Regions from separate parts of the Rhizobium sp. BK377 genome, predicted to be linked through region 4. Evidence: riboswitches for the same ligand, from Rfam matches in the RefSeq annotation. Region 4 holds a riboswitch; each other region holds the start of a gene.
The links. A riboswitch is a leader RNA that binds a small molecule or an ion and turns the genes downstream of it on or off. The one in region 4 is predicted to bind cobalamin.
Positions count from the first base shown of each region.

Region 1 (7,900 bases), on a different contig from region 4:
CCAGCTGATACATGGTCATGCAGCGGCGCCAGGAAGCCACGATTGGAGAGCTGGCCGCAGCGGAATTCTGCTGGGCGCACGTATAGACATGCTCCGCATGCGCGGATTGTTCGTGCATTGAGGCTCCTCCCACGGAACTTGCGCATATTCTGATGTAAATGCGGCAGCTTTGCAATCAGGCCGGCATGACGGCAGATTCTAGGGATGGAATTTTCCGGCTGGTCCGTGTCGCATTTCTGAGACAGTTGTGTGCCCGTCGGTTCGCATGTCGGCGTGCAGCCTTTGCCGTCACCTTCGGCCGAGCCAGGCCTCGATGCCTTTTGCAGCGGCGCGGCCCGTGGCGAAACAGGCGGTGAGCAGGTAGCCCCCTGTCGGCGCCTCCCAATCCAGCATCTCTCCGGCTGCGAAGACGCCAGGGAGGTGTTTCAGCATGTAGGTCTCGTCAATTTCACCGAAGGCGATGCCGCCGGCCGACGAGATGGCCTCGGCGATTGGGCGTGGGCGCAGCAGTGGGACAGGCAGGGCCTTGATGGCGGTGGCGAGTTCTTGCGGGTCGTTGCGATTTGTTTCCGGCGCTAGCTCTCGCAAGAGTGCCGCTTTTGCGCCATCGATGCCGGCCCCTTTGCGCAGGCGATTGGAGAAGCTCGACTTAGCCCCCTGCCGGGCGAGATCGCGAGACAGACGCTCCAGCGTGCGACCGGGGGCGAGGTCGATTGAAAGCGCTGCCTGACCATGTTCCCGCAGGTCATCACGCAGGACGGCCGAATGCGCATAGATGAGGCTGCCTTCGATGCCGTGTCGGGTGATGACAAACTCGCCGGGAAATGTGCCAGCGCGCGACGTTGCCGTGACGGATTTCAGCGGCTGTCCGGCGAAGTGGTCTTGGAAGAGATCGCTCCAGGCGACATCGAAGCCGCAATTGGCGGGCTGAAATGGGGCGATCGTTATGCCGCGTTCGACAAGCAACGGCACCCAGGCGGCGTCCGAGCCGAGACGCGGATAGCTGGCACCCCCGAGTGCGAACAGTGTCGCATCGCAGGAGATGGTCTTGCCGCCATCAGGCGTTTCGAATGCATGCCCGTCGTCGGTAAAGCCGATCCAGCGATGGCGGGGAAAGAAGCTGACGCCTCGGCCTTCCAGCCGGGCAAGCCAGGCACGCAGAAGGGGCGAAGCCTTCATGATATTGGGGAAGACGCGGCCGGAGGAGCCGACGAAGGTTTCGGTGCCGAGCCCGGCTGCCCAGACGCGGATATCTGCCGGTGTGAAGGCATCGAGAGCCGCGCGCAGCAGGGGACTGGCATCGCCGAAGCGGGTGGCGAAGCGTTCGTAGTCTTCGGAATGGGTGATGTTGAGTCCGGATTTGCCGGCGAGCAGGAACTTGCGGGCAAAGGTCGGCATCGCATCATAGACGGAAACGGCATGGCCGCTTGCCGACAGCACTTCGGCTGCCGAAAGGCCGGAGGGGCCGCCGCCGATGATCGCGATTTTCTTCTGTTTCATTGCGCCTTCTTGGCGCGGGCGGGGAACGAGCGCAAGTGTCAGTGATGCGGGTGAGCGCACTTGCCGTGATCGGCGAGCACCTCGATGACACGGCATTGATCGACGCGGCCATGGCCGCAGCCTTCGACCATCAGTTCCAGTTCGGCCTTCAGGGCGTTCAGGCTGCGGATACGCTGCTCCACTTCAATGAGACGAGCCTTTGCGATGGCATCGGCGGAGGCGCAGGGCTGATGCGGGTCGTCCTGAAGCTGCAAGAGAGTGCGGATCGCCTCGATCTCGAAGCCGAGCTCGCGGGCATGGCGGATGAAGGCGAGGCGATTGAGGTCCGATGGTTCGTAGGAGCGCTGGTTGCCCTCGCTGCGACTTGGAGCGGACAGCAGGCCAATACCTTCATAATAGCGGATCGTCGGCACCTTGACGCCGCTCTGACGAGCGGCTTCACCGATGGTGATCTTTTTCATGATTTTCCTCTTGCACCTCTAGTCGCTAGAGGATGTAGGAAGGATGCCGCCTACAAGCAAGGATCGAAATCATGAACGAAGCAGCACAGGCACGGTACCGGGTTGGCGGTATGGATTGCGCCGCCTGCGCAACGAAAATCGATACGGCCGTCAGGCGCGTGCCCGGCGTCGAAGACGTCTCCGTATCGGTGACGGCGGGTACGATGACGGTGCGCCATGATGGCAGCAGCGATCTAAAGGCGATCGAAAAAAAGGTGATCGGCCTCGGTTATTCGGTTGCTCCGCTCACGGGCAAGGCTCCTGTCCGAGAAAGCAAGACCGATCATGATCATGCGCATCACGACCACGCGCATGATCATAAGCATGATGATCACGACCACGACGGTCATGACCACGATCATGCTGGTCATGATCACGCCGATCATGGGCATTCGCATGGCACCGAGGAGGTCGAGGGGTTGCACGGCCATGATCATGGGCCGATGACCGGTCCCTGGTGGCTGAGCAAGAAGGGCCGATTGACGATCCTTTCGGGACTTGCACTCGTCGTTGCCTATGTCGTGGGCCACCTGGTGCCTTCGATTGCTCCGTATGCTTTCATCATCGCCATGCTGGTGGGGCTGGTACCGATCGCACGCCGCGCGGTCGTGGCCGCACTTTCCGGCACGCCGTTTTCCATCGAAATGCTGATGACGATTGCCGCTGTTGGCGCGGTCATCATCAATGCCGGTGAAGAGGCAGCGACGGTCGTGTTCCTGTTCCTCGTTGGCGAATTGCTGGAAGGGGTTGCCGCCGGCAAGGCGCGCGCCAGCATCCAGTCGCTGACGACGCTGGTGCCGAAGAACGCACTACTCGAGGCGGATGGCGAAGTAAAGGAAGTGCCGGCCGAGACGCTTGCGGTCGGTTCCGTTATTCTTGTGCGGCCGGGAGACCGGATTTCCGCCGACGGCACCATTCTGTTCGGAGAAAGCGCAATCGACGAGGCGCCGGTGACGGGCGAAAGCACGCCGGTGCGCAAGGGCACAGGCGAAACGGTGTTCGCCGGCACGGTGAATGGCGACGCTGCATTGCGCGTCCGTGTCACGGCCGCTGCCGAGGACAATACGATCGCCCGCGTCGTCAAGCTTGTAGAGGAGGCTCAGGAATCGAAGGCACCTACGGAACGCTTCATCGACCGTTTCTCCCGCTACTATACGCCTGGTGTCGTCGTCGTGGCGGCCCTGGTCGCCGTTCTGCCGCCGCTGTTGGGGGGCGGAGCATGGGGCGAATGGATCTACAAGGGACTCGCGATCCTTTTGATCGGCTGCCCCTGCGCGCTGGTCATTTCGACGCCGGCAGCAATAGCTGCCTCGCTCTCGGCGGGTGCGCGCCGCGGTCTGCTGATGAAGGGTGGGGCAGTCCTTGAATCGCTTGGCAAGGTGACGGCCGTTGCCTTCGACAAGACAGGCACGCTGACCGAAGGCAAGCCGCAGGTCACGGATATCATCGCCTATGGGCGCTCGGAGGCAGAGGTGCTTTCGCGTGCTGCCGTTCTCGAACAGGGCTCCAGCCATCCGCTGGCGCTGGCGATCCTCAACCGTGCCAAGGCCGATGCCGTGCCCGTGCCGCCGGCCTTCGAAGTGGAAGCGCTGCCCGGCAAGGGCATGACCGGCAAGGTTGGCGGCGAGACGCTCGATCTCCTGTCACCGCCGGCCGCGCGCGAGCGCGGGGCGCTGAATGTCGAACAGGACGAGCGGGTCGCGGCACTTAATGGTGCGGGCAAGAGCGTCTCGGTATTGCTCGTCAATGGTGTCGCGGCCGGTCTCATCGCCATGCGCGACGAGCCGCGCGACGACGCCACGAGCGGGCTTGCGACGCTGAAGGCGGCAGGCGTGCGCGCCATCATGCTGACCGGCGACAACAAGCGCACTGCAGCAGCCGTTGCCGGTGACCTCGGCATCGACTGGCGCGGCGAGTTGCTGCCGCAGGACAAGCAGCGCATTGTTGGCGAACTGAAGAAGGAAGGATTGTTCGTTGCCAAGGTCGGTGACGGCATCAATGATGCACCGGCACTTGCCGCCGCCGATGTCGGCATCGCCATGGGCGGCGGCACCGACGTTGCGCTGGAAACGGCGGATGCGGCCGTGCTGCATGGGCGTGTCGGCGACGTTGCCCGCATGATCGAGCTCTCGAAGCGGACGATGCGCAACATCATGCAGAACATCACCATTGCTCTCGGGCTGAAGGCGGTGTTCCTCGTCACTACTATTGCCGGCATTACCGGCCTGTGGCCGGCGATCCTTGCCGATACCGGCGCGACCGTATTGGTGACGATGAACGCGCTTCGTCTTCTCCAGATAAAGACGTAAAGTTTGTCATTTTAGCAGCGTGCGGAAGGTGCACGCCCGTGGCATCATGGTTCCCGGGATCTGCCGAAACCGAGGCTGGCCCGAATGCAAAGTCGGCCTGTTGCGCGATACCCCATCGGCGATTCGGGCGTGATTCGGGAATCGAAAATCGCAGAGCCGGCCAAAGGCTGGCTCTCTTCCTTGGGGCCTTCTCCACAGCCTGCTTTCTTTAATCATCTGTTAACCACGTTCTTCACACGAATGCAGTGATTTCAAACATGCCGTAACGCGACGCGCAAACCATCCGTTGACGCAAACTGGGATTCGCGTACTATATCTAGTGTTCAAGGTTCCTTCGATTCGTGAGGGTCGCGGGCTAAGACGGGAATACGGTGCGTTTCGCCATGAAGGCGCGACAAGTCCGCAGCTGCCCCCGCAACTGTAAGCGGCGAGCAACTGTCCGATTTCAGGTCACTGAGGCATGAGGCTTTGGGAAGGCTGGGGGCAGGGTGCTTCGACCCGCGAGCCAGGAGACCTGCCTTGAACTGGTTGTCCACGGGCGGGGTGTCCGGAAGGTCGCGTGCATGAATGCGGATCTATCCGTGCCTGTTACGCTGCCCCGAACTTCCGCATGAGCACTTCGGGGTTGAAGTCATGTCGAGAGCATCAAAACCGCCGCCCGCGCAGATCCCGCAGAGGATAATGCCTGGCGTGTAAAGCGCCGACTTTGTTAGATCATTCTCAAGCGTTGCCCCGGACGCCGCAAGGCGCCCGATCCTAGTTCTGCGTCCGGAATCCATTGACATCACGAGGAACATGATGAGCGTTACCGTTTACAGCAAGCCTGCCTGCGTTCAGTGCACCGCCACCTACCGCGCCCTCGACCGTCTGGGCGTCGACTATCAGATCATCGATATCTCCGAGGATGCCGACGCGCTCGATCGCGTGCGCGGCATGGGCTACATGCAGGTTCCGGTCGTCGTTGCCGGCGAGAACCACTGGGCGGGCTTCCGCCCCGATATGATCAGCGCGCTCTCCTGATCGGAGAAGAGCGGTGGGCCTGATCGTCTATTATTCCAGCCGGTCGGAGAATACCCATCGTTTCGTCGAGAAGCTGGGACTGCGCGCGGCGCGCATTCCCGTAGGCGCTGAAGACATCCACATTCGCGAACCCTTTGTGCTGATCTCGCCCACTTATTGCGGGGACGGCGGAAAAGGAGCCGTGCCCAAACAGGTGATCCGTTTCCTCAACAATGCGGAAAACCGCTCCAACATCCGCGGCGTCATTGCTGCGGGCAACAGCAATTTCGGCGAGACCTACGGGCTTGCCGGCGACGTAATCTCGCAGAAGTGCCAGGTGCCTTACCTCTACCGGTTCGAGCTCCTGGGGACTGCCGAGGATGTCGCCAATGTCAAAGACGGGATGGGACGATTTTGGACACTGGGACAAACCTGACGCGGGATGCGGTCGCCAAGCCGCTGAAGGCCTTGGAAGCGCTCGATTATCACGCGCTGAACGCGATGCTGAACCTCTATGACGATGAGGGCAAGATCCAGCTCGACAAGGACCGCATGGCGGCCAAGCAGTATTTCCTGCAGCATGTGAACCAGAACACGGTGTTCTTCCATAATCTCCGGGAGAAGCTCGATTATCTGGTCACCGAAGGCTATTACGAGCAGGAAGTCCTCGACCAGTATTCGTTCAATTTCGTCCGCGACCTGTTCGACGAAGCCTATGCCAAGAAGTTTCGTTTCCCGACCTTCCTCGGCGCCTTCAAATATTATACCAGCTATACGCTGAAGACCTTCGACGGAAAGCGCTACCTGGAGCGCTACGAAGACCGTATCTGCATGGTGGCGCTGGCGCTGGCCGAAGGCAATGAACAGCTGGCACGCGATCTGATGGAAGAGATCATTGCCGGCCGTTTTCAGCCGGCAACGCCGACCTTCCTCAATGCCGGCAAGAAGCAGCGTGGCGAACTCGTCTCCTGCTTCCTGCTGCGTGTCGAAGACAATATGGAATCGATAGGCCGCTCCATCAATTCGGCGCTGCAGCTGTCCAAGCGTGGCGGTGGCGTTGCGCTTTCCTTGACGAACATCCGCGAGGCCGGTGCGCCGATCAAGCAGATCGAGAACCAGTCTTCCGGCATCATCCCCGTGATGAAGTTGCTGGAAGACTCGTTCTCCTATGCCAACCAGCTCGGCGCGCGGCAGGGGGCGGGTGCCGTCTATCTCAACGCCCATCACCCCGACATCATGCGCTTCCTCGATACGAAGCGCGAAAATGCCGACGAGAAGATCCGCATCAAGACGCTGTCGCTCGGCGTCGTCGTGCCTGATATCACTTTCGAACTCGCCAAGAACAACGAGGATATGTATCTCTTCTCGCCTTATGATGTGGAGCGGGTCTACGGCGTGCCCTTCACCGAGATATCGGTGACGGAAAAGTATCGCGAGATGGTGGCGGATGCCCGCATCACCAAGAAGAAAATTAAGGCACGCGAATTCTTCCAGGTGATCGCCGAGATCCAGTTCGAGAGTGGTTACCCCTACATCATGTTCGAAGACACGGTGAACCGGGCAAATCCGATTGCCGGCCGCATCAGCATGAGCAACCTCTGCTCGGAAATCCTGCAGGTGAGCGAGGCCAGCGAATTCAACGACGATCTTTCCTACAAGCATCTCGGCAAGGATATCTCCTGCAATCTCGGTTCTTTGAACATCGCCATGGCGATGGATTCATCCGATTTCGGCAAGACGATTGAGACCGCGATCCGTGCACTGACCGCCGTTTCCGACATGAGCCATATCTCGTCGGTGCCCTCGATCGAGAAGGGCAATGACGACAGCCACGCGATCGGTCTCGGCCAGATGAACCTGCATGGATACCTCGCCCGCGAGCGCATTCACTACGGTTCTGAAGAGGGCGTCGATTTCACCAATATTTATTTCTACACGGTGACCTACCACGCGCTGCGTGCCTCGAACCGTCTGGCGGTCGAGCGCGGTACGAGCTTCAAGGGCTTTGCAAACTCGAAATATGCCTCTGGCGAGTATTTCGACAAATATACGGAGCAGGAATGGAAACCTGCCACCGAGAAGGTTCAGACGCTCTTTACCGATGCCGGCATTCATATTCCGACGCAGGAAGACTGGCTGGAGCTGAAGAAGGCCGTGATGGCTTCGGGCCTCTATAACCAGAACCTTCAGGCAGTGCCGCCGACGGGCTCGATCTCCTACATCAACCACTCGACCTCCTCGATCCATCCGATCGTCTCTAAGATCGAGATCCGCAAGGAAGGCAAGATCGGCCGCGTCTACTATCCGGCGCCGTTCATGACCAACGACAACCTCGATTATTATGAGGACGCCTACGAGATCGGCGCGGAAAAGATCATCGACACCTATGCGGCTGCCACCCAGCATGTCGACCAGGGCCTGTCGCTGACGCTGTTCTTCCGCGATACGGCAACGACGCGCGACATCAACCGCGCCCAGATCTATGCCTGGAAGAAGGGTATCAAGACCATCTACTACATCCGCCTTCGCCAGATGGCGCTGTCCGGCACCGAGGTGCAGGGCTGCGTGTCTTGTACGCTTTGATTTTGGGCT
Region 1 covers NZ_JACIAC010000006.1:21,636-29,535, forward strand. Annotated here, with positions in the region: gene FHT92_RS21920 (helix-turn-helix domain-containing protein) at 1-118, opposite strand, end outside; gene FHT92_RS21925 (TIGR03862 family flavoprotein) at 289-1,500, opposite strand; gene FHT92_RS21930 (helix-turn-helix domain-containing protein) at 1,539-1,961, opposite strand; gene FHT92_RS21935 (heavy metal translocating P-type ATPase) at 2,033-4,309, shown strand; cobalamin riboswitch at 4,619-4,846, shown strand; gene nrdH (glutaredoxin-like protein NrdH) at 5,108-5,329, shown strand; gene nrdI (class Ib ribonucleoside-diphosphate reductase assembly flavoprotein NrdI) at 5,343-5,744, shown strand; gene nrdE (class 1b ribonucleoside-diphosphate reductase subunit alpha) at 5,723-7,891, shown strand.
Region 1: another riboswitch for cobalamin. It lies ahead of nrdH (glutaredoxin-like protein NrdH); the one in region 4 lies ahead of cobU (bifunctional adenosylcobinamide kinase/adenosylcobinamide-phosphate guanylyltransferase).

Region 2 (7,900 bases), 120 kb from region 4:
CCAGGCGTCCGACATGCTGATCCATGCCGAGGAAATCCGGAAGACGAAGCAGCTCATGACACGGCTCTATGCCGAACATTGCGGCCGTACCTATGACGAATTCGAGCAGGCCATGGATCGCGATCGCTTCATGACGGCGCAGGAAGCGGTCGAATGGGGCCTCATCGACCGCATCCTGCAGGATCGTGAAGAACTGGAGGAGGCGGAGGCGCAATAGTCGCCGGCAGCATCTGTCGTCTCCTCGGACGAAACGGTTCACATGCGATGCGAGAGCTCATCCTGATGCCGTTCGTAGGCGTGCTTTGCCGCAGCCAGCGCCTCATCGACATTGTGCGACCGCCCGGCCAGTGGCGCATCCCCCAGTGTGCCGTCGCCGATCAGCAGGCGCCACCCCCAGGGTTTTGCCGTCGACAGGCTCTCGCCGTCGCTGGCGACGGTTCCGATATATCGGCCTTCGACGGTCAGATGAAAAACATTCGGCTCGCCCGACGGCACAAGCGCGAAATTCGCGGCTTCCTGATGTCCTATCATGGCACTGCTCCAACTGATGATGATCAGCGATCCGAACCGCCTCGCCGCGCCATTATTCTCGAAAACACGTTACCGTGCGGCGACGAGCGCGCCGATTGTGATGACGGCAGCCACGAGTACGATAAGGCCGATATAGATCGAAAGATATTTGACCTGGTATTTCGTTGCCGGCGTCATGGCGCAGCCTCCAGGGGCGTCCCGTCCTCATCGGGGTCGGGTGCCGGCTCGTCACCGCCTTGCTTGTCGGGCATCGGCTCCTTGACGGGCGGAGCGGGTTTCCCCGGCGACGGAACGGGGGCCGACGGATGAGGTTCGGGCGCCAGTATCCTGATCGCTGTAACAGGACTTGTCATGGTCTCGTCCTCCGGCTCGCATGTAGGCTTGCATGATGAGCCCAACGAGGCCGGGCCTGCAATGTTCCCGAGGCGAAGCTTTTCCCACCTTCGGGAAACTTGGCATCGTCATCAGGTTCGGAAACCATTTCGAAAAGAGAAGGCCAGGCAGCACGCATCTTGCGGGTCTCCTCACCCCTGCCCTAGATATGTGAGCAGCAGCCAGCAGTCCTTATCCATTCCTGAAAGCAGATCAGAGATGAAACGCCACGATTTCGATGATCTCGCCGCCTTCGTCATCGTCGCCGAAGAGCGCAGCTTCACCAAAGCCGCTGCCCGACTTGGCATGTCCTCCTCAGGCCTCAGCCACATGATGCGGCAGCTGGAGGAACGGCTCGGCATGCGCCTCCTCGCCCGCACCACCCGCAGTGTCGCCACCACGGAGGCCGGCGAACGCCTGCTTCTCACCCTCCAGCCCGCCTTCGCCGAAATCAGCCGCGGCCTGCAGGAGCTCGGCCATTTCAGGGAGAAACCCTCCGGCACAGTGCGCATCACAGCAGGCAAACATGCCGCCGCCGCGCTCGTCATGCCAATCCTGCCGCAGTTCCACCGCACCTACCCGGATATCCGCGTGGAACTCATCGTCGGCGACCGTTTCGAGGATATCGTCGCGTCTCGCTTCGATGCCGGCATCCGCTTCGGCGAGCGCGTCGACAGGGACATGATCGGGCTCCGCATCGGGCCGGATATCCGCGCGGCCGTCGTCGGCTCGCCCGATTATTTCGCCCGCCATCCCGCACCGAAAACCCCGCGCGATCTCGCCGACCACGACTGTATCACCTACTATATGGCTTCGCTGGCGGGGCCTTATGCCTGGGAGTTCGAGGAGGATGGCCGCGATATCGAGGTGAAGGTGTCAGGCAGCTTCATGGTCAATGATTCCGACATGATGATCGAGGCCGCCCTTTCAGGCTCCGGCCTCGTCTATGTCTTCGAGGATTTCGCCGAGCAGCACATCGCAAGCGGCCGGCTGGTCCGCGTGCTGGAGGAATACTGCAAGCCCTTCTCCGGCTATTCCCTCTATTATCCGAGCCGGCGACAGATGCCGCCGGCCCTTTCGGTGTTCATCGAGGCACTGCGCGCCATCCCGAAAAGACCGGCCACTCAAGCCGCCTGAGCCGCCGGCATCATCGCCATGTCAATGACGAAACGGTAGCGCACGTCGCCGCGCTCCAGCCGCTCGAACGCCTTGGCAATATCGCCCATGGCGATCATCTCGCATTCCGGCAGAATGTTCTTGCGGCCGCAGAAATCCAGCATTTCCTGCGTCTGCCTGATGCCGCCGCTCGGCGTGCCGGCAATGCGCCGGCGGCCGCGGAGGATCAGCAGGTTATTGAACTTCGGCGTATCGACCAGCGAGCCCGCGATGACGAGCGTGCCGTCAGCATCGAGCAGGTTGAGATAGGGGCTGAGGTCGTGCTCGTAAGGCACCGTATCGATGATCACGTCAAAGGCGAATGCGGCAGCCTCGATCTCGGCGACATCGGTCGATAGCAGCACCTTGTCGGCGCCGAGCGCGTACGCCGTGCCGACCTTGCCTTCCGAGCGCGTCAGCACCGTCACATGCGCCCCGAGTGCGGAGGCGAATTTCACAGCCAGATGTCCAAGGCCGCCAAGTCCGATCACACCCACCCGGCTGCCGGGGCCGACATTCCAGGTGCGCAGCGGCGAATATGTGGTGATGCCGGCGCAGAGCAGTGGTCCGACGCGCGACAGATCGAGCCCGTCGGGCACCCGCAGCACGAATTCCTCACGCACGACGATATGATCGGAATAGCCGCCATAGGTGGTCTCGCCGGTTACCCGGTCCTGGCCGTTATAGGTAACAGTGGCGCGCTTGTAGCACATCTGCTCTTCATTACGCCGGCACTGGGCGCATTCCCTGCAGCTGTCGACGATCGTACCGACGGCAACGTTGTCACCCACCTTGAAGCGCGAAATATTGCTGCCGACGGCAGACACGCGCCCGACGATCTCATGACCCGGCACGAGGGGATAGTTGGAAAATCCCCAGTCGTTGCGGGCCATGTGGAGGTCCGTGTGGCAGACGCCGCAATAGAGGATATCGATCGCAACATCTTCGGGACGTAGTTCCCGGCGATCGAAGGAGAATGGTTGCAACGGCGTATTCGCGTCGGTTGCGGCAAATCCTGATGTTCTCAATGGCTTATCCCCTCGAAAGGCTGCTGAAAGCTGATGGCAGCGAAAGCTGCGCAAAGGGGGATATAGCGTCAGGGGATTATCCGAATTAGACGAGGCCGGCGGGATAGGCTTGTGAACTGGGCTCAGTAATCGCTTCTGAGTCCTGCATCGCTATCCCGTCGCCATGAGCAGCCAGCCAGACATCAAACAAGGCTGGCGCCCCAATTTCTCAAAAATCCGACAGCCGGGGCTGGACAAGGCAAATGTAACTTTATAACAACGACTATGTAATGTTATTACATTAAGGAGAGATTTCATGTATCGGGGCCTTTTCGCCATCTCTGCAGTCGCCACCGCGCTCACATCCGCCGTCCTGCCATCGTCGTCCCGCGCTGAAGAGGAACAGCAGGAGAGCTGGCGGCTTTTCGTGGCTGATCACAGCCTGCCGGTCGTGCGCGCCATCGATCTTGCGAGCGGCAGACAGATCGGCCGCTTCGATCTCAAGGGTTATGCCGCCCTGTCGCTGAGCGAGACGGGGCGCACGGTCTTTGCTGTCCAGGGCGAAGAGAATGTCGTTCACGCCATCGAGACCGGCATTGCCCTTTCCGATCATGGAGAGCATCGCGATATCGAGGTGACGCCGCCGAAGCTGGTCGATGCGACCATAAAGGGTGAGAAGCCGGGCCATGTGGTCACACATGGCGATGACGTGGCGATCTTCTATGATCGCACCGACCGCTTCGATCTCTTGAAGGAAGGCAGCCTGCTGCAGGCAAAGCCGGAGCCGAAACCTTTTAATACCATCGCCGCCCATCACGGCGTCGCGGTGCCGATGGGCAATCATCTGCTGGTCTCAGTGCCGAACATGCAGGCCCCGGTCAAGGAGGGCGAGTTGCCGCCGCGCCTTGGCCTGCGGGTGCTCGATCGTGGTGGCCGGCAGATCGGCGATGTCGCGCCCTGCACCGGCCTGCATGGCGAGGCGACCTCTGCCCGCCTCGTCGCCTTCGGTTGCGAGGAAGGCGTACTCATCGCCCGTCCCGGCGGCGCGGAAGGACCCAAACTCGAGATGCTCGCCTACGGCGCATCGCTGACGCAAGGCAAGGTTTCCACCTTGCTCGGCGGCCGCTCCATGCAGTTTTTCCTCGGCAATTACGGGGAGGATAAGGTGGTCCTGATCGATCCTGATAATACGGATGCACCTTATCGCATCATCGACCTTCCAACGCGGCGCGTCGATTTTATGCTCGATCCGGCAAAGTTCCAGAATGCCTATATCCTCACCGAAGATGGCAGGCTGCATCTGCTCGATACGGTAAAGGGCGAGATCGTCAAATCGGAAACCGTCACGGAACCCTACAGCAAGGACGGCCATTGGCGCGATCCGCGTCCTCGGCTGGCCGCGGCCGGCGATGATATCGCCATTACCGATCCTCGCCGCAGCCTGATCCGCCTTGTCAGTAGCAAAACGCTGAAGCAAACGCGCGCGATCCCCGTCGAGGGTCAGCCCTTCGGGCTTGTCGCCGCCGGCGGCTCGGGCGCGAGCCACTAAGCGGCCTCGGACCCGACACACTTCGCATTCCGGCGCTTGACGTCGCCCATCGCGGCGTCATAGACCGGGACGACGGTTCCCCGAAGAGAACTCCGAGGGGAATAATAGGGAACACGGTGAGGACGACCCAAGAGGGACCGAGACCGTGGCTGCCCCCGCAACTGTAAGCGGATTGTCGATCTCGGGGTCGATCGCGACAGCGATCATGCCCTCGGCCTACGGGCCGTGCCACTGCGATTTCGCGGGAAGGCAGATGACCGGCACATATTCGCGAGCCAGGAGACCTGCCGTCGACACGATCCAATCAAGCCGGGCGGGGATGCCCGGACAAGGAGCAGACATGATTGACGCCACCCCTCTCCACCTGCCGCCATCCATCCGTCTCGATTGGAAGATCCGCCGCTAGCTTCTCGCTCGCCGGCTTCGTTCGCGCATTCGCGCCGGCATCCGCCAGCCCTTTTCCTTTGATCGAGAGTTTCCATGCGACAGCTTCTGAAGAGCTTTTCCCTCGCGCTCGCGCTGGCCGGATTTGCTGCGCCCGCACTTGCCGCCACTCGGTATCCCCTCACCCTCGCCAATTGCGGCCGACAGGTCACCTTCGAAAAGGCGCCGGCCAGGATCGTCTCGATCGGCCAGGGCATGACCGAAGTGCTCTTCTCGCTCGGCCTTGCCGACAAGATCGCCGGCACCGCCGTCTGGGTCGGCCCGGTCCTTCCGCAATATGCCGATGTCAACAGCAGGATCAGACGGCTAGCCGATAACGATCCGAGCTTCGAATCCGTCGTCGGCGCAGAGCCCGATCTTGTGGCTGCCGAATTCGAATGGCATGTCGGCGCACAAGGCTCCGTCGGCAAGCCCGAGCAGTTCGCCGATCTCGGCATCAACACCTATATCGCGCCTGCCGATTGCGTCGCCAAGATCAACGCCGATGGCGGCGACGGCGTGCGCAAGGAGCTGTTCACCATGGACCTGATCTATCAGGAGATCGCCGAACTCTCCGAGATCTTCGACGTGAAGGACCGTGGAGACGCACTGATCGCCGACTTGAAGAAGCGCGAGGCCGCGGCCGTTGCCTCCGTTTCAGGCGCTGCGGCCAAGAACCTGCCGGTCGTCTTCTGGTTCTCCAGCAAGGAGGTCAAGGGCGATGCCTTCATCGCCGGCAAGAACAGCGCGCCGGCCTATATCCTGAAGACGCTCGGCGCCAAGAACGTCGTCAGCACGGAAGAGGAATGGCCCCTCGTCGGCTGGGAAACGATTGCGCAGGCCAATCCCGCCGTCATCGTCATCGCCACCATGGACCGCCGCCGCTATGCCGCCGACGACCCGAAGGTGAAGGTCGATTTCCTGGAAAACGATCCGGTCACGAAAGAGCTCGATGCCGTCAGGAACGGGCGCTTCGTCATGATGGACGCCCAGTCGATGAACCCGACGATCCGCACGATCGACGGCATCGAAGTGCTGGCAAAGGGCATCAAGTCCTTCGGTCTGACGCAGTGAGCCAGGCTGCCTCGCCACAGAGACGATGGTGGGCGCTGGCAACTCTCGCCATTGCCGCCTTCCTCCTGCTCGGTATCATGATCAGTCTCGCCGTTTCGATCGGCGAGATATCGATCCCGCTCGCCACCACGGCGAAGGCGGTTTCCAACCGCCTTTTCAGCACGGCATTCGAGCTCAGCCGCATTCATCAGGGCATCGTCTGGGATTACCGCCTCAGCCGCGCGCTGGTGGCGGCGAGCGCCGGTGCGTCGCTGGCGCTCTGCGGCACGGTGCTGCAGGCGCTGCTGCGCAATCCGCTTGCCGAACCCTATGTGCTCGGCATTTCGGCCGGCGCGTCGACGGGGGCCGTCTGCGTGATGATATTAGGCCTCGGTTATGGCATACTCGGCCTGTCGGGCGGCGCCTTCATCGGCGCGGTCGCCGCCTTCCTGCTGGTTGGCGTGCTGGCCGCCGGTGCCGGCGGCACCAGCGAGCGCATCATTCTCTGCGGCGTGGCGGGCTCGCAGCTTTTCAATGCGCTGACCTCCTATATCGTCACCACCTCGGCCAATGCCGAACAGGCCCGCGGCGTGCTCTTCTGGCTCTTGGGGTCGCTCAGCGGCGTGCGCTGGCCGGATGTCTATCTCTCCGTGCCGGTTGCCATGATCGGCTTCATCCTCTGCGTGGCGCATGTACGCGCCCTCGATGCCTTCGCCTTCGGCACGGACGCCGCAGCCGCGCTCGGCGTCCCCGTGCGCCGCGTGCAATTCACCCTGCTCGGCGTCACGGCGGCGATGACCGCCAGCGTGGTCAGCATGGTCGGCTCCATCGGCTTCGTCGGCCTCGTCATTCCCCATGCCGCCCGCTTCCTCGTCGGGCCGGCGCATGGCCGTCTGCTGCCGGCGACCGCGCTTGGCGGCGCGCTCTTCATGGTCGGCGCCGATATCATCTCGCGCATCATCATTCCGCAGCAGATCCTGCCGATCGGCGTCGTCACCGCGCTCTTCGGCGCACCGGCCTTCGCCATCATCCTCTATCGCGTGCGGAGAAGCGCATGAGCATCACCGTCGACAACGTCACCTATGCCGCCGGCAATACCGTCATCGTCAATGGCGTCAGCATATCCGTCGAGAAGGGCAAGGTGCTCGGCCTGCTCGGGCCGAACGGCTCCGGTAAATCCAGCCTGCTTCGCCTGATCTGCCGGCTGCGGCAGGTCAGATCCGGCATCATCCGCCTCGGCGACGACGATGTCTCCGGCCTTTCGCGCGCCGCCCTTGCCCGCCGCATCGCCTTCGTCGAGCAACAGTCGACGACGGATACGCAGATCACCGTGCGCGACGTCGTGCGCCTCGGCCGCACGCCGCATCGCGGCCTCCTCTCCTCCTGGGGCTCCGACGACGATGCCGCCGTTACGGAAGCACTTGCCCGCGTTGACATGGCCGAGCGGGCCGGCCAGCTCTGGCAGACGCTGTCGGGCGGCGAGCGCCAGCGCGTGCATATCGCTAGGGCGCTGGCCCAGAGCCCGAGCGAATTGCTGCTCGACGAGCCGACCAACCACCTCGATATCCAGCATCAGCTCGATATCCTGGCGCTGGTCGCCAAACTCGGCCTCACCTCGATCATCGCGCTCCACGATCTCAATCTGGCGGCGATGTTCTGCGATCACCTGGCCGTGCTGCAGAAGGGCGAGGTCGTGGCCGCAGGCACACCTGAGGAGGTGCTAACCGAAGATCTGATCGCCCGCGTCTTCGGCGTGCGCGCCCATATCGAAAGATCGGCCGTGCATGGCCGCACACATATCCAGTACCGG
Region 2 covers NZ_JACIAC010000002.1:422,709-430,608, forward strand. Annotated here, with positions in the region: gene FHT92_RS10785 (ATP-dependent Clp protease proteolytic subunit) at 1-217, shown strand, start outside; gene FHT92_RS10790 (hypothetical protein) at 256-531, opposite strand; gene FHT92_RS10795 (hypothetical protein) at 705-884, opposite strand; gene FHT92_RS10800 (LysR family transcriptional regulator) at 1,123-2,040, shown strand; gene FHT92_RS10805 (NAD(P)-dependent alcohol dehydrogenase) at 2,028-3,086, opposite strand; gene FHT92_RS10810 (metallochaperone AztD) at 3,382-4,614, shown strand; cobalamin riboswitch at 4,671-4,921, shown strand; gene FHT92_RS10815 (ABC transporter substrate-binding protein) at 5,095-6,111, shown strand; gene FHT92_RS10820 (iron ABC transporter permease) at 6,108-7,148, shown strand; gene FHT92_RS10825 (ABC transporter ATP-binding protein) at 7,145-7,900, shown strand, end outside.
Region 2: another riboswitch for cobalamin. It lies ahead of FHT92_RS10815 (ABC transporter substrate-binding protein); the one in region 4 lies ahead of cobU (bifunctional adenosylcobinamide kinase/adenosylcobinamide-phosphate guanylyltransferase).

Region 3 (7,900 bases), on a different contig from region 4:
GGATTCTGCGAGGAGCTCGCGCAGTCCGAAGCGAAGATGGTAGACAATGTCCGCTACCTGCAGGATCGCCGCAACGCGTTGCGCCAGGGTGGTGCCGATCCGGCCCGCGAGGAGCTGATGGCCGCGCTCGAAGACAATGGCTGCAACAGCGACAGCTTCAGTGAACCTGTGCAGGGTGACGCCTATGCGCCGGCTCCTTCGATCGATGAGCAAGCTATGCGTGGCGACACGTTCATCCCGCTCGGCGGCGGTGAACGCTACGGCCTGCCGCGGGCAGAAATGCTCTCGCCGGTCAGCACGATCTGTGTGCGCACCTGCGACGGCGGATTCTTCCCGATCAGCAACAATGCCACCTCGGTTGATTTCGGCCGCGATGCCGCAACCTGTGCCAAGATGTGCCCTGGCGTGGAGACGGAACTCTTTTATCGCGACATTTCCAGCACCGAAGCCGCAAACATGATTTCGACGGCGACGGGCGCCCCCTATGGCGCAATGAAGAACGCCTTCGCCTACAAGACCCGCGCGCCCGGCGAAAAATCCGCCTGCTCCTGCAATCTCAGCGCCTATTACGAGGAAATGCGCAAGAGCCAGACGGCCTCTGCGCCGGTGCCCGAGCCGAAGGGTTCGATCACCACGATCCGCACCGAAGCCCCGAAAGCCGCAAGTGCCCCGCAGGCGCAGGTGCCGGATCGTCCCTATGATCCGGCCGGCAACAAGGTGCGCCAGGTCGGCCCGCAATTCCTGGCGGGTGATCAGGGCAAGATCGATCTCGCCAATCCGGCAACATCAGGCCCTCAGCCGCAGCAGCAATAATGGCTCAGGTCTTTATCTGGCCCCAGCCGTCATGGAAGATGAGTTCGTCCAGCGGCATCCGATGCCGCCAGCCTTTGACCGCCAGTTCCGGCTCGTCATAGAGCCGGTCGACGAACCCCGCGCAGAGCCAGGCAACCACCTCGATATGGTCGGGAATGCCAAGGATCTCCTTCAGATCGCCTTCGCGAAATATGCTGACCCAGCCGATGCCGACGCCTTCGGCCCGTGCCGCGAGCCACAGGTTTTGGACGGCGCAGACGGTGGAATAGCTGTCCATGCGCGGATTATGCGTGCGGCCCAGCACCACGCTGCCGCTGCGCGAGGGGTCGCAGGTCACGCAGATGCCAAGCGGCGCTTCGACGATCCCTTCGAGTTTCAGCGACCGGTATTTTTCCTGCCGCTCGCGCGTAAACATTTGCGCGGCTTCCTCATTGGCCTTGGCGAAGGCGTCGCGCACACGCGCCCTCACCTCGCCACTCTTCACCAGAATGAAATTCCACGGCTGCATGAAACCGACCGAAGGCGCGTGATGGGCCGCTGTCAGCAATCGCATGACGAGGTCGTCCGGCAAGGAATCGGGCAGGAACTGGCTGCGCACATCGCGCCGCGTCATGATCGCGTGATAAACGGCCTCGCGTTCGGCCGCAGAAAAGCTGGATGCCGTGCAAACGGCATCATCAATGGGTCGCATCGTCAAATCCCCAACAACGCAACCGCCCGCCGTCCGCGCGGGTTGGGTCTATCTCGTCAGGCCGGTCTTCTGACTTGGCGTCTTTCGCCTGACCGCAGCCTTCCCGGCCTCGCGGCCAGTGGCGTGATGAGCGGCAAGCGTCGGCCTTACAGCGTTGGGCACGTTCCGGCTTTGCACCGGATTCCCGATTCTCCCGCTTGTAACGGCGGGCACCTGACCGGCGATCTATGGCGTGGAAACGGCGTGGCGGCAAGCGGCACGCGACGCCTATTCGAGATACCGGCTCCCGAAGCGCCCGTATGGGGTTCAATTCAGCGGTGGGCACCGGTATCCCATTCTACTTTATAATTTATTCACACATGAAATACACACTGCATCTGCGCGTTCTGGGTTGCAGTGAGGACATGGGCATGAGCGTTCATGATGCGGCCGCCAGCGTCGATGCCCGTATTGATACGCCGGTCGAGAACGTGTCCGACTGAGCCGCATTTCGAGGCCCCCGCGGGATGTTCCAATTTTTGAAGACGATGCCTCTGACAGCGAAGCTGGCGGCGATTATCGTTGCCGTCAATCTCTGCGGCATATCAGCCTTTGCGACGTACACCTGGTTATATGAAACCCGAGCATTGATCGATGGCGCCAAGGCCAACTGGTCCAAGGACGCGGAGCAGTTTGCATCTCTGGCCGCAGGCGGCGTGAAGTGGGGCAAGGCGAATGCCGTTCGAGATGCCTATTCTCTCTACCGCGACGATCCCTCGCTCGACCTTGTTCAATTCTCAGCATTCAATGCGGAACTCACCGCCGTCGATAGGTGGACACGCGACGGCGTCAATGGTCTGCCTGCATCGGCAGATCTTGCAAAGCGCCTGAGCGCGAAGCCGGAAAAAACGACGATTGACGACAGCGAAATATCCGCCGGCGTCGTGACGATCACAGCACCGCTACCACTCGATAAGTCGGGCAAGGCCACCGGCTACGTCGTCACGAACTGGTCCGTCGAGAAGATCGCGTCCGAAGTCAGGCAGAAGGTCTTCATTTCGGTGCTGACGCAGTCCCTGATCACCGCTATTGCCATTGTCGCATTTCTTCTCGCCATGCGCAGTCTCGTTGGCCGGCCGATCAGGATTCTCAGCGAGCGAATCAGCGCCTTGCAGAAAGGCGATCTCGCCTCTCCCGTCACCTATCGGGAAAACGGCGATGAAATCGGCTTTCTGGCCCGCGCATTGGAAGTTTTCCGTAACGAGGCGATTGCAAAGGTCGAAAGAGAGCAAGCCGCTGCCGAGCAGAGTGCTTCGCTTGATTCCGAACGGGCTCGCAACGCATTGTTGACGGAAGAAGCCAGCAAAACGCAGCGACTTGTCATGACCGCTCTTGCCAATGCGCTGGAAAAGCTCGCCGCGGGCGATTTCTCGATAAATCTCGCCGATCTCGGCCCCGAATTCGATAAACTGCGGCAGGATTTCAACAATATGGTCCAGGCAGTCGCTGCCGCGCTGACGGAGATCAAGACCGCCTCCGTGGCTGTTGAAAGCGGATCGAGCGAACTGGCCTCTTCAGCGGATCAGCTCGCCAAGCGGACCGAGCAACAGGCAGCAGCGCTGGAACAGACCGCCGCCGCTCTGGATGAGGTAACGACGACGGTCAGAACGTCGTCGCAGCGGGCCGAAACTGCCGGAAAACAGGTCGAGGAAACGAAGCGGAGCGCTCATGTCTCGGCGACCGTGGTACGTGATGCCATCGGAGCCATGGACCGGATTCAGACCTCGTCGAGCCAGATCGGCCGCATTATCGGCGTCATCGACGAGATCGCGTTCCAGACCAATCTGCTGGCGCTGAATGCCGGCGTCGAGGCGGCGCGCGCCGGCGAAGCCGGCAAGGGTTTTGCGGTCGTCGCGCAGGAAGTGCGTGAGCTCGCACAGCGCTCGGCAAACGCGGCAAAGGAAATCAAGAACCTGATCACCGTGTCTGGCCAGGAAGTTGCAGCAGGCGTCGGGCTGGTGAACGAGACCGGGGATGCTCTCCTGAAAATCGAGGAGCAGATCAACCGCATCAGCGACAGCATCGCTTCCATCGTTCAGTCCTACCGCGAACAGGCGACGGGCCTGCAGGAAATCAATGGTGCGATCAACCAGATGGACCAGGCCACGCAACAGAATGCGGCAATGGTCGAGGAAACGAACGCCGCCTGCCAGGAATTGCTCACCCAGGGACGCCTTCTGCAGGACTCGGCCGGCAGGTTCACTGTCAGCGCGGCTGCCGCCAGCCTGTATGCACCCGTTCAGCCGGTCCCTCGTCAACCTCGCCCGGAGCCGAGAGTTTCCGGGAAACGGCATGTAGGAAGTGCCGCGGTTGCCGCTTCTCCCGGTGCCTGGGAGGAATTCTGACCCCATCGTCGTTCGATACGCTCATCCCATCAGCCAATAACCAGGAAGGAACAGTTATGAAGAAAGTCGTGACCGCATATCTTATGGCCTGCGCCGCATTTGCCGTCCCCATGGGCGTATCCATGGCGCAGGATGCCAAGCTTGCGCCGATCGCCGACTATGTGACGAGCGACGTAAAGCCTTGGCTTAATGACCCCGCAGTCATCGAAGCCATCAAGGCGCAAAATGCCGCGAACGCGAGCTTGGGGGCAGCCGACATCGACGCCCTCGACAAGAAGTGGCGTGCCGAGGTCGATGGCTCCGACCACACGATGATTGACGGCGTGCTTGGCAATGCATTGTCCAAATTCCTCCAGGAAAAGAAGGCTGCATCCGATGGCAAGATCGCAGAGATCTTCGTCATGGACGCGAAGGGACTGAATGTCGGCCAAAGCGACGCTACCTCCGACTACTGGCAGGGCGACGAGGCCAAGTTCCAGAAATCCTTCGGCGCCGGGAAAGATGCCGTTTTCGTCGATGAGATCGAAAAGGACGAATCCACGCAGGCGCTGCAGTCGCAGGCAAGCGTCACCATCTCCGACGACAAGGGAACGCCGATCGGCGCCATCACCGTCGGCGTAAACGTCGACGCGCTTTAATTTCCTGCGTCTGCAAATTCATATCGCCCGGACGCAAGCGGTTCGGGCGATATGCGTAACAGGACCTCAAACACACCTGCTCAACAGCAGCAAATTCTGCGTGACAATTCGCATTGGCATAGTTAGATAGGCGCCATGTCGATTTCGTCCGTTTACGCACCGCGATTTTATTCGTACCGCTGCTTCCAGCGGATGCGGGTCTGTGCGTAACCGAAACTAACGCGACGACAACCCGAACAGCCGCTAGTCTACCTGGCGGCTTTTTTGTTCCGCACGGTATGACCAAACAGGAGAGCATACCGTGACTGACACCATTGATGATCTGCGCATCGTCGAGATCACCCCGCTGACCAAGCCTGCCGATATTATCAAGGAAATCCCACGCACCGCCGCGGTTACGCAGACCGTGACCAGCACGCGCGACACGATCCACAATATCCTGACCGGTCAGGATGACCGCCAGCTGGTCATCATCGGCCCCTGCTCCATCCATGATCCGGCGGCCGCCCGCGAATATGCGTCCCGTCTCGTCGAGCAGCGACGACGCCTCTCCGGCGATCTCGAAATCGTCATGCGCGTCTATTTCGAGAAGCCCCGCACCACCGTCGGCTGGAAGGGGTTGATGAACGACCCGCATCTCGACGGCACCTACCGCATCGAGGAAGGTCTGCGCATCGCGCGCCGCCTGCTGCTCGACATCAACGCCATGGGCCTGCCGGCCGGCTGCGAATTCCTCGATACGATCACGCCGCAATACATCGCCGATCTCGTCAGCTACGGCGCCATCGGCGCGCGCACGACCGAAAGCCAGATCCACCGTCAGCTCGCCTCGGGTCTCTCCTGCCCGATCGGCTTCAAGAACGGCACGGATGGCGGCGCGCGTGTCGCGCTCGACGCGATCATGGCCGCTTCCCAGCCGCACCATTTCCCCGCTGTCACCAAGGAAGGTCAGGCAGCGATCGCCTCCACCCGCGGCAACGAGGACTGCCACATCATCCTGCGCGGCGGCAAGCGCCCGAACTACGAGGCTGCCGACGTTCAGGCTGTCATCGCAGAAGCAGTCAAACTCGGCGTCGACCCGCGCATCCTCATCGATGCCAGCCACGCCAACAGCAGCAAGGATCCGATGAACCAGCCGAAGGTCGTCCGCGACGTCGCCGGCCAGATCGTCGCCGGCAACCACCACATCAAGGGCATGATGATCGAGAGCAACCTCGTCGCCGGCCGCCAGGATCTCGTCCCCGGCAAACCGCTGGTCTACGGCCAGTCGATCACCGATGGCTGCATCGGCTGGGATATGTCGGTCGAAGTGCTCGAGGATTTGGCGAAAGCCGTCCGCGACCGCCGCAAGGCTGCTGTAGCTGCCTAGTCGTTGCATCAATCGCGGCGGGCAAACCCCGCCGCCAATTCACAAAACGGCTTGTGGAGTCGGCGATGGCGATGCAATCGTAACGCCTTATGATTGAATATTTTAAGGACAGAAAACTTGATTGCCGCTCCTGCTCGCTTGCTTTTTGCCTGCTGTATAGCGTCAGCTTTAGGATTCAATGCCTCGCTCGCCAATGCTGACGCAGTTGATAGCCCAAGTGTTTTTAAGCTAGGTAGTTCGCTAGATGAGGTCCGTCGTATCTCAAGCGAGCGGGGTTGGAAGGTGAGAGTGCTTTCACCTGCCTTTCCCGGTCAATGGTATGTTGATGGCGCAGAGGTTGGGCTTGTCGTTTGCAATAACAACCAAATCGCCGCGGTGACGAAAACACGAGATGGAGGCGTTGATGAGTTCGCCTCGATCGTGTTCTATTCTTTCACATCCAAGTATGGTCGACCGGAAACGACCGTAGTGGCATTTCAGTCGGGACCGACCACAGTTTCAAGTATCGATTCAAAATTCCCCCCTTCCGGGGGTGAGTCTGTTTCCGTGCAACTACAAAGCATCGGAGGGCACTCAAGAGTTACTGTGCACCGCGCTTCTGAAACATTGTGTCCGGCGGAAACAGCTCCCGCTAATCAGTGACTGCCCACCTCCCCATCATCAAATGGTGCTGCGCCGCCCTCAAGCCTTCACTGGAAAATACCGCACATAGGCGAATTCGTCGCCTTCGGGCGACCAGTTCGGCACGTTGATCGTGCCCTGCCCGCCGAAGAGTTCGAACAGTTCCGTCAGGTTACCGCCATCCATGTCCATCATGCGCAGGCGAACATTGAGATCCCGCGGATGATCGAAGACATCAGGGTCGTAGGAGAGGATCAGCACCTTGTCGTTGTTGGGTGACGGATGGGCGAACCAGTTGCCGTAATTGTCCGATGTCACCTGCTCAAGACCGGTGCCGTCGGGATGGATACGCCAGATCTGCATCAGCCCGGTACGGCTCGAATTGAAATAGATCCACTGCCCGTCCGCTGACCAGTCCGGCCCGTCATTGCGGCCCTCGCCATGCGTCAGCCGCTTCTCCTCGCCGCCATCGACCGAGATCGTATAGATGTCGAAGACGTCGTTGCGGATGCCGCAATAGGCAAGCTCGCGCCCGTCAGGCGACCACCCATGCCAGTAGGACGGCAGGTTCTTGGTGATCAGTCGCGGCTTGCCGCCCTCGATCGGCAGGATGTAGATCGCCGACTTGCCGAACTCGGTCTTGTCGGAAATGACGATCTCCTCGCCATCGGGCGAAATGCCGTGGTCGTTGTTACAGCGGACCGCAAAGCCGGTATCGACCCGCTCGACAAGATCGCTGCCGTCGAGCCGCAGGCGATAGAGCAACCCGTCGCCATTGATCAGCAGATAGGCTCCGTCGCGGGAAAAGTTTGGCGCCTCCACCAGTGCCTCCGTCTGCCAAACAACGCGGCTTTCGCCTCTCCTGACGTTGTAGATTTCGACAGAACTGCGCATCTCGCTCTCCCGGATGAGTTTCTAGCGATCCCGGAATCGGTTGGTGATCGGGTAGCGCCGGTCGCGGCCGAAATTCTTCTTGGTGATCTTCACGCCCGGTGCCGACTGACGGCGCTTGTATTCGGCGAGATAGAGCAGATGCTCTATACGATGCACCGTCTCGACATCATGGCCGCGCGCCACGATCTCCTCGACCGCCATTTCCCGTTCGACCAGGCATTCGAGAATGTCGTCGAGGACAGGATAGGGCGGCAGCGAATCCTGGTCCTTCTGGTCGGGACGAAGCTCGGCCGAAGGTGCCTTGTCGATGATATTCTGGGGAATGACCACGCCCGAGGGGCCGAGCGCATCCGGCGGCACATTCTCGTTGCGCCAGCGGGCGAGCGCATAGACCTGCATTTTGTAGAGGTCCTTGATCGGGTTGAAGCCGCCATTCATGTCGCCGTAGAGCGTCGCGTAGCCGACCGACATTTCCGACTTGTTGCCGGTC
Region 3 covers NZ_JACIAC010000008.1:82,718-90,617, reverse strand. Annotated here, with positions in the region: gene FHT92_RS25785 (DUF2865 domain-containing protein) at 1-813, shown strand, start outside; gene bluB (5,6-dimethylbenzimidazole synthase) at 818-1,504, opposite strand; cobalamin riboswitch at 1,546-1,736, opposite strand; gene FHT92_RS29700 (hypothetical protein) at 1,864-1,986, shown strand; gene FHT92_RS25770 (methyl-accepting chemotaxis protein) at 2,011-3,888, shown strand; gene FHT92_RS25765 (hypothetical protein) at 3,945-4,526, shown strand; gene FHT92_RS25760 (3-deoxy-7-phosphoheptulonate synthase) at 4,828-5,895, shown strand; gene FHT92_RS25755 (TolB family protein) at 6,577-7,410, opposite strand; gene FHT92_RS25750 (NAD+ synthase) at 7,432-7,900, opposite strand, start outside.
Region 3: another riboswitch for cobalamin. It lies ahead of bluB (5,6-dimethylbenzimidazole synthase); the one in region 4 lies ahead of cobU (bifunctional adenosylcobinamide kinase/adenosylcobinamide-phosphate guanylyltransferase).

Region 4 (7,900 bases):
CAGGCCTCCGACAGCGCCAGCGCCTTGCCCGGCAGCCATTCCAGATTGCCGTGCTTGCCCATGTGGATCACGGCATCCGCACCGAACTCTTCGCGAAGGAAAGCGTAGAAGGCGAAATAGCCGTGCGGCGGCACGAGATCGGGCGAGTGATAGCTCTCCTTCGGATCGATATTGTAGCCGCGCGCCGGCTGGATGCCGATCAGCAAGTCGCCGAACCGCGCAAAAGGCAGGGCGAAAGCGCCATCGCGGACATAGGGATCACTCTCCGGCGCCCCCCAGCGCGCGTTGACTTCATCCTGAATCTGAGCGGGAAGAGATTCCAGGAAATCATTGTATCGACTCAGGGAAAGCGTCTCGCGCACGACCTTGCCGTCAAAGCCGGTATTGGTCGGCCCCGCCATCAGATGCCCTATCAGCGCATCACCATCACAAGGAATATCGGCGACCGGATAACCGGCCCTCTCCATCGCCCGCATCACCTCGATGGTGCCGCCCGGCGTATCCAGGCCGACACCATTGCCGAGCCGTCCGTCGCGGTTCGGATAGTTCGCCATGACGAGCGCAACCCGTCGGCTCTCCGCCGGCGTCTGCCGCAGCCTCGCCCAGTTGGCCGCAAGCGCAGCCACATATTTCATGCGCCCGGCATCCGGCTCACTGGAAACGATATTGGCTTCGACAGCCGCATCGTAGCGCGCGGCTGATTTGAAGGAGACGGCGCGAGACAGCACCCTGCCATCCACCTCCGGCAGGGCGACATTCATACCGAGATCGCGCGCCGACAGTCCCTGCCACGAACCGGCCCAGGCCTCCCGCGACGAGGCGGAAAAGATCGCCTGCAGCACGATGGCATCGTTGGCTTCCAACACCGTTGGCTCGCGATCGGCGCCGGGTGCGGAGACGGCAAAGCCCGTCGTGTTGATGACAACGTCAGGTTTGAGATCGGCGAAGATAGCTTCGAGGATGCCCTGGGAAACGGGGTCCTTGAGGCTGTAGGCAAAGATCGGCAACGGGCGAAGGCCCTGTGCCTGCAGGGTTTCGATCAGGGCCTCGACGGGGCGGGTTTCACCGCTCTGGACGAGGGCGCGGTAGAAGGCGATGGCGACAACAGGTGCTGCCTGTCCCTTCTCCCCAGCGGGGGTCCGGAGGACGGGTCGAGACCCGTGGCTCGACCCCGGCTGGTGGCCCGGAGGGTCGGATGAGGGGGCCACCCCGCAAACATCAACGTCGCGCTCCCACTGCTCACTCCTTGCGTCGCTCGCCCCCCTCATCTGCCCTATCGGGCATCTTCTCCCCGCTGGGGAGAAGAACGAACCAGCAAGCTTCCGCCACTCCTCCACCCCAACAAGCCCCCGCCCCGGCCACCAGATCCCCGCCTTCATCAACGGCGCAGCCGGCGCCGGTTTCTCCGAACCCGAGAGCATCGCCGAAGCATAGGCCAGAAAGCCCCGCGCATTGGCGTCACCGCCCTCGATCAGATATGCCCACAGCGCATTCAGATCCTCGAGCGCCACATTGGAAAACGGCGTCAACCCCGCATCCGGCCGCGCATCCCCCGGCAGCACTGCAATCAGCGCCCCGTTCCGGGCGGCGACCGCATGCAATGCCTCCAGCGCGTAGTGAAAGTAGCTCGCGCCCCCGAGCGCCCGCACGATGATCAGCTTCGCATGCCGCGCCGTCCGATCGACATAGCTATCGACCGACATCGGATGCTTCAGGCTCATCAGGCTCGCAAGCCGCAAGCTATGCCCGCTCGCCCCGCCGGCATGAGCCTCGGCGATCGCCGCAAGCTCAGTATCGGCAGCCGAGAGGAACAGGATATCGCCCGGCGACTGGCCGAGGTCGATGGCCTCATCCCCGTCGCTGATCGTTCCCTGTTGAGCCAGAAGCAGATGCATCGAAACCCCTTAGACCAGCGCCACGATCGCCTTGCGCACAGCGTCCTGATCCATCTCGTGCAGGCCGATGACGACGAGGCGCGTGCTGCGCGCTTCGCCCTGCGCCCAGGCGCGGTCGAAATACTGGTCGATACGGGCACCCACGGCCTGCAGCTGCAGGCGCATCGGCTTACCGGAGACGTCTATGAAGCCCTTGAGGCGCAGCACGTCATGCTCGGCGATGATGCCCTTCAGCTTCTCGACGAAACCTGCAGTATCCGAGACAGCGCCAAGCTCAACCACGAAGCTGTCGAATTCGTCGTGATCATGCGGCTCGCCATCCTCATGTTCCAGCTCATGATGAGATTTGCGGTTGACCACATCACCTTCCGTGCCGATGCCGAGGCCGAGCAGCACGCTTGCCGGCACCTCGCCGTTCTTCGCTTCGATCATGACAGGCTTGCGGGCAATGCGCGAGGCGACTTCGCTCTTCACGCGGCCGAGCCCGTCCGCGTCGATCAAATCGGTCTTGTTGAGCACGATCAGGTCGGCGCAGGTCAGCTGATCCTCGAAAAGTTCCTCGATCGGGCTTTCATGATCGAGCGATTCATCCTCGACACGGCGCGCATCGACGGCATCGTGGTCATCGGCAAAACGACCGGCAGCAACGGCCGCACTATCGACCACGGTGATGACGCCATCGACGGTGACTTCGCTGCGGATATCCGGCCAGTTGAAGGCGGCGACGAGCGGCTGCGGCAGGGCAAGGCCCGAGGTTTCGATGACGATATGGTCGGGGCGCTGATCGCGCTCCAGAAGCTTGGTCATGGTCGGAATGAAATCGTCGGCAACGGTGCAGCAGATGCAGCCATTGGTGAGCTCGATAATATCGTCCTCGGTGCAGTTTTCCGCACCGCAGCCCTTCAGCACGTCGCCATCGACGCCGAGATCGCCGAACTCGTTGATGATCAGCGCGATCTTCTTGCCGCCGGCATTGGTGAGCAGGTTGCGGATCATCGTCGTCTTGCCGGCGCCGAGAAAGCCGGTGATGACGGTTGCGGGGATTTTCTGCTGCATGGAACTAACCCTTCATTTTCAGCGGCAGACCCGCTGCGATAAAATAAACATCCGCGGCCGAAGCCGCGATCATCTGGTGCAGCCGGCCTGCATGGTCGCGAAATTCCCGCGCCATGCGGTTCTCGGGCACAATGCCGAGGCCGACTTCATTGGAAACGATGACGAGCCGCGCCTTAGCATGAGGCAGAAAGCCAGCAAGGGCGGCAGACTGGGCGGTGATATCGCGCCCCTCCATCATCAGATTGGTGAGCCACAGCGTCAGACAATCGACGAGGATGGCCCTGCCCTCCGCGTCGATGGCGGTCAGGCGCTCGGTGAGATCGAGCGGTTCCTCATGCGTCGTCCAGGAGGGGCCGCGATCGGCCCTGTGCTGGTCGATGCGCGCCTGCATCTCGTCGTCCCAGGCGCGGCCGGTGGCGATGTAGTGGCGCTCGAGACCGCTTGCGGTGATGAGATTTTCGGCGAAGCGGGATTTGCCGGAACGGGCGCCGCCGAGGATGAAGGTGGCAGTCATGACGACACCGCCCGTTGAGAATGGGCACGGCCTCCTCTACTTCCCTCATTCCTGTGCTTGTCACAGGAATCCAGCCACGGCGCGTCTGCGCCGTGAATGAATCCATGCCAATGTGAAATGAGTCTAGTGTGTCCAAGGACTTGGCCACGCTGGATTCCTGTGACAAGCACAGGAATGAGGGAGGAGAGGAAAACACGCGCCGGCTGACGTCCAATGACAGGCACCCGGGCTCCATCATTTCGAGCTCCGGGCCGACGATCTCTTATACGCACCACCGGAGGCAGCGCTGAATAACATCCTTCAGCCAAGACAACCTCCGTGCTGGCAGCGGGCAAAACGCCCAATTGGGCATTATGCCCGGCACAGATGGCAGGTCTCCTGGCTCGCAGTTCTCAGCCGCGACAGGGGCAGACCGTTTCCGGTCGCCCCTGATCGTGCCAGCGGATCTGCCTCGCCTTCCCGGCTGCATCTCGTGAAAGGACGGACGATTCGTAGAAAGAGAGGCGTCCTGCCCCGGCTGATCACGATGCATTTCCAGTGGCTTTTCCGGCACTTCTTCCCCCTTGCCCGCTTGCAGAATGCAAGACCGTCAGCGCAGCAGTCGAAATACCGGACGGAAGACCCTGACTGCTCTACAGTCGCGGGGTCGGCTGTGATGAAGGCGCCCTGCTTGGGTCCGCCCCGTCACATTCCCTTTTCATCCGGAAGGCGTGAGGCCGATCCGGAACCATCCATTATGTGGATCCATGGTTAAGCGCGTGCAACCCCCATGTCAATTGCCGCGCAACGTCCCGCTCATGTTCATCTCGACTTACACGACCCACATTGTCGTCTTTAATCAAAGGCTTACGTCACAAAAACTTTACGCCTCCGTCGGTATTTTGCCGCAATTGCCGCCCATGCGGATGCCGGCTCCGCCCTTGACCCCCACTCCTGCCGCCTACTTTCCCCATGATGCTCTCCCGAATGGATATTCGCCGCCTCGGCCCTCTTGGCACAGCCTTCGATCCGGGACGCCTGCGCGCGCTCATTCGCCACAGCGAGGTGGGCATGGTCTTTGCCGGCGCGCTTGTCGGCATCGTATCGGGGCTTGCAGTCACTGCCATGAGCTATGTCTCGGAAGAGATGCACAGCCTGATCTTCGGCATAGACGGCACGACGAGGCTCAGCGCCTCGCAGATCGACAGCAAGTTTCTACTGATGACCGCCCCGGTTGCCGGCGGCATGCTGCTCGGCCTCTTGCTCTTCATTCTCGCCAAATGGCGCAAGAAGCCGATGGTCGACCCGATCGAGGCCAATGCCCTGCACGGCGGCCGCCTCTCGCTGACGGACAGCATCCTCGTCGCCATCCAGAACCTCGTTTCCAACGGCTTCGGCGCATCCGTCGGCCTGGAAGCCGGTTATACGCAGCTTGCGGCCGGCATCGCCTCCAAATTCGGCCTGAAACTGCAGCTGCGCCGCGCTGACATGCGCGTCCTCGTCGGCTGCGGCGCGGCCGGTGCGATTGCTGCCGCCTTCAACGCGCCGCTGACCGGGGCCTTCTACGCCTTCGAGCTGATCATCGGCACCTACACCATCATCTCGCTAACGCCTGTCGTCGTCTCGGCGCTTGTCGCAACCCTTGTTGCGCGCCTTCTTGCCGGCAGCGATTTCATTATCGATGTCGGCAGTTTCGGCGCTGTCCAGCCGGCGGACTACGTGCCGGCCATCGCGCTCGGCGCCTTCTGCGCCGGCGTCGGCATCCTCATCATGCAAGGCGTCTCCTTCGTCGAGGAACTGGCGCGCAAGAGCTCCATCGCACTGCCCTTCCGCCCGGCGCTCGGCGGCATCGTCGTCGGCCTGCTGGCGCTGGTCTCGCCGCAGGTGCTGGCCGCCGGCCACGGCGCGCTGCATCTGAACCTCTCCCACGAGATCACGATTCCTGCTTTGATCGGCCTCTTCCTTCTGAAATCGGTGGCATCCGCCGTCTCCATCGGCTCCGGCTTCAGGGGTGGCCTGTTCTTCGCCTCGCTTTTCATGGGCGCGCTGCTCGGCAAGCTCTTTGCCTATTCCGCCCCCTATTTCGCCGATGCGACGCTGACGCCCGTAATCTATGCCGTGGTCGGCATGAGTTCGCTCGCCGTCGCCGTCATCGGCGGGCCGCTGACAATGACCTTCCTGGCGCTGGAGATCACCGGCGACTTTCCGATCACCGCTCTGGTGCTCGCCGCCGTCATCACCTCCTCGCTCGTGGTGCGCACGACCTTCGGCTACTCCTTCGCCACATGGCGCTTTCACTTGCGCGGCGAAAGCATCCGCAGCGCCCATGATGTCGGCTGGATCCGCAATCTCACCGTCGACAAGCTAATGCGTTCAGACGTGAAGACGGCAAAACTCGGGATAACGCTGGACGCGTTCAAGGAGGCTTTCCCCATCGGCTCGACGCAGCGCGTCATCCTCGTCGATGAGGGTGACAAATATGCCGGCCTCGTGCTCGTGCCGGAAATCTACGCCAACCCCACCAGCGCGCAGGACGAAGCCCAGAATCTCGGCGATTTCATCCGCTATAAGAACGATTTCCTGCAGCCGCAGATGAACGCCAAACAGGCGGCCGCAATCTTCGACAAGACGGAAAGCGAAGCGCTCGCCGTCGTCAACAACCTCATCGAGCGCAAGGTGGTCGGCCAGCTCAGCGAAAGCCACACGCTGCGCCGCTACAGCGAAGAACTCGACCGCCGGCGCCGCGAGGTGTCAGGCGAGATCTGAGGCTTTTGCCACCGATTTTCGAGCGGATGCTACAATCGGATCCGCGAGCTTGAACACGTCGGCCTTCCTCGAAACGCCGCGCAACTCGAACGATCCCAGACGTTCGCAGGCGACACCGCAGGCAGCCGCGAAGCTTTCCGACATCAGAAGCGGCTGGCCGAGTTCGCCGCAGAGCTTCTCGATCCGCGAGGCCTCGTTGACGGCCCTGCCGATCACGGTGAAGTCGAGCCTGCCGCGGGCGCCGATATTTCCGTAAAACACTTCTCCGAGGTGCAGGACGACGTCGACACCGATGTCAGGCCCACCCTTGCCTGTCCGCTCCCGGTTCAGCACCTCGTTGGCCTTCAGCATGTTCCGGGCCGAGGCGAGCGCTGCACGGCAAGCCTTTTCGGGATCATCCCCTTCCCCGCTGCCGATCGGAAAGATCGCCAGCACGCTGTCGCCCATGAATTTGAGGATCTCCCCGGAATTTTCCTCGACATGCCTGCCGATCAACTCGAAATGTGCGTCCAGAACCCCGGCGATTTCGCTCGACTGATAGACCTCGGTCAATGCTGTGAAATTCCGGAGATCCGCAAGCAGGACCGCAGCATTGATGGATCCGCCCTTGCCTCTCTGGGCCTCGCCCGCAAGGATGCGTGCGCTTGTCCTGGCGCCCGTGTAGACAGCCAGAATATCGGCAGCGGTTTTCGATGCAGCCATGCGGTAGCAGGCAAGCCCCAGAGCCGGAATAAGCTCTGCGACGGTCGTCAGCTGCTCGTCGGAAAATCCACCCGATGCGTCGCTGGTCAGCGCCAGGCTGAAGCCGCGCAACGCGACCTCCTTCGGAAACTCGAAAATGCTGACCACGTGATCGGTGGCTCCGGCAAGCGCGAATTCCTTGAGCCGCGGGTACTCGAGCCCCTCTCCGTCCGCCAAATTCCAGCGCCCCTTTCTTTCACCGCGGCTCAGCAGATGGAATGTCGGCGTTCTCTCGAAGTTGCGCTCTTCGATCCCGCCGTGTTCGGAATTTTCGATGGTCGTTGTCCCACCTCGCACGAAATTGGCTGAGACGCCGCGGTACATCGGATGAAGGGACGGCATCGTTATACTGGCCCGCCAGATCGGAAAGCCCTCCGCGATCAGCCGCTCGCACAAGCCTGCAACGAGGTCGCCAATATGCTCGCTCGTGATTCCCTGCTCTATAAGCCAATGAATATGATCGCTAATTTTGGAATCTCCACATGGACCGTCACAATCCTATGATCGCGAAATCGGGCAAATGGGCGGCGTTTCCGAACCGCGCCGCCGCACCGTCAGGAGATCGCCGCGCCGGCTGAAGTTGCTAGCCATCGAGTCCAGCGACGACGACCGCCGGGCAGGCACGCAGAGAATGATACCTGGCATCATCTTCATTCGCCTGTTTTACCTCGTCATACCACTCGCGCGCGATGGAGGCGGTGCGGAATTCGATGATGACGAGCCTGTTCATCTGACGGTCTCCCTGAACCGCCTGGACCTTGCCTCCACAGGATCGGACGTTGCCTCCATGGAACGCCACGTCGGGTGATATGCATGCGAGATAATCATCGATCGCCTGATCTTCGATATCGGGATGGATTTCGAGAATGAAATACGCGCTCATCGATCTCTGCCTCTGACAGGGCCGGACAGCCATGCGAGAGTATCGACATGACGCCGACGATTACTT
Region 4 covers NZ_JACIAC010000002.1:544,779-552,678, forward strand. Annotated here, with positions in the region: gene cobN (cobaltochelatase subunit CobN) at 1-1,895, opposite strand, end outside; gene cobW (cobalamin biosynthesis protein CobW) at 1,905-2,951, opposite strand; gene cobU (bifunctional adenosylcobinamide kinase/adenosylcobinamide-phosphate guanylyltransferase) at 2,956-3,465, opposite strand; cobalamin riboswitch at 3,816-4,212, opposite strand; gene FHT92_RS11475 (chloride channel protein) at 4,420-6,210, shown strand; gene FHT92_RS11480 (adenylate/guanylate cyclase domain-containing protein) at 6,196-7,293, opposite strand; gene FHT92_RS11485 (DUF1330 domain-containing protein) at 7,535-7,834, opposite strand.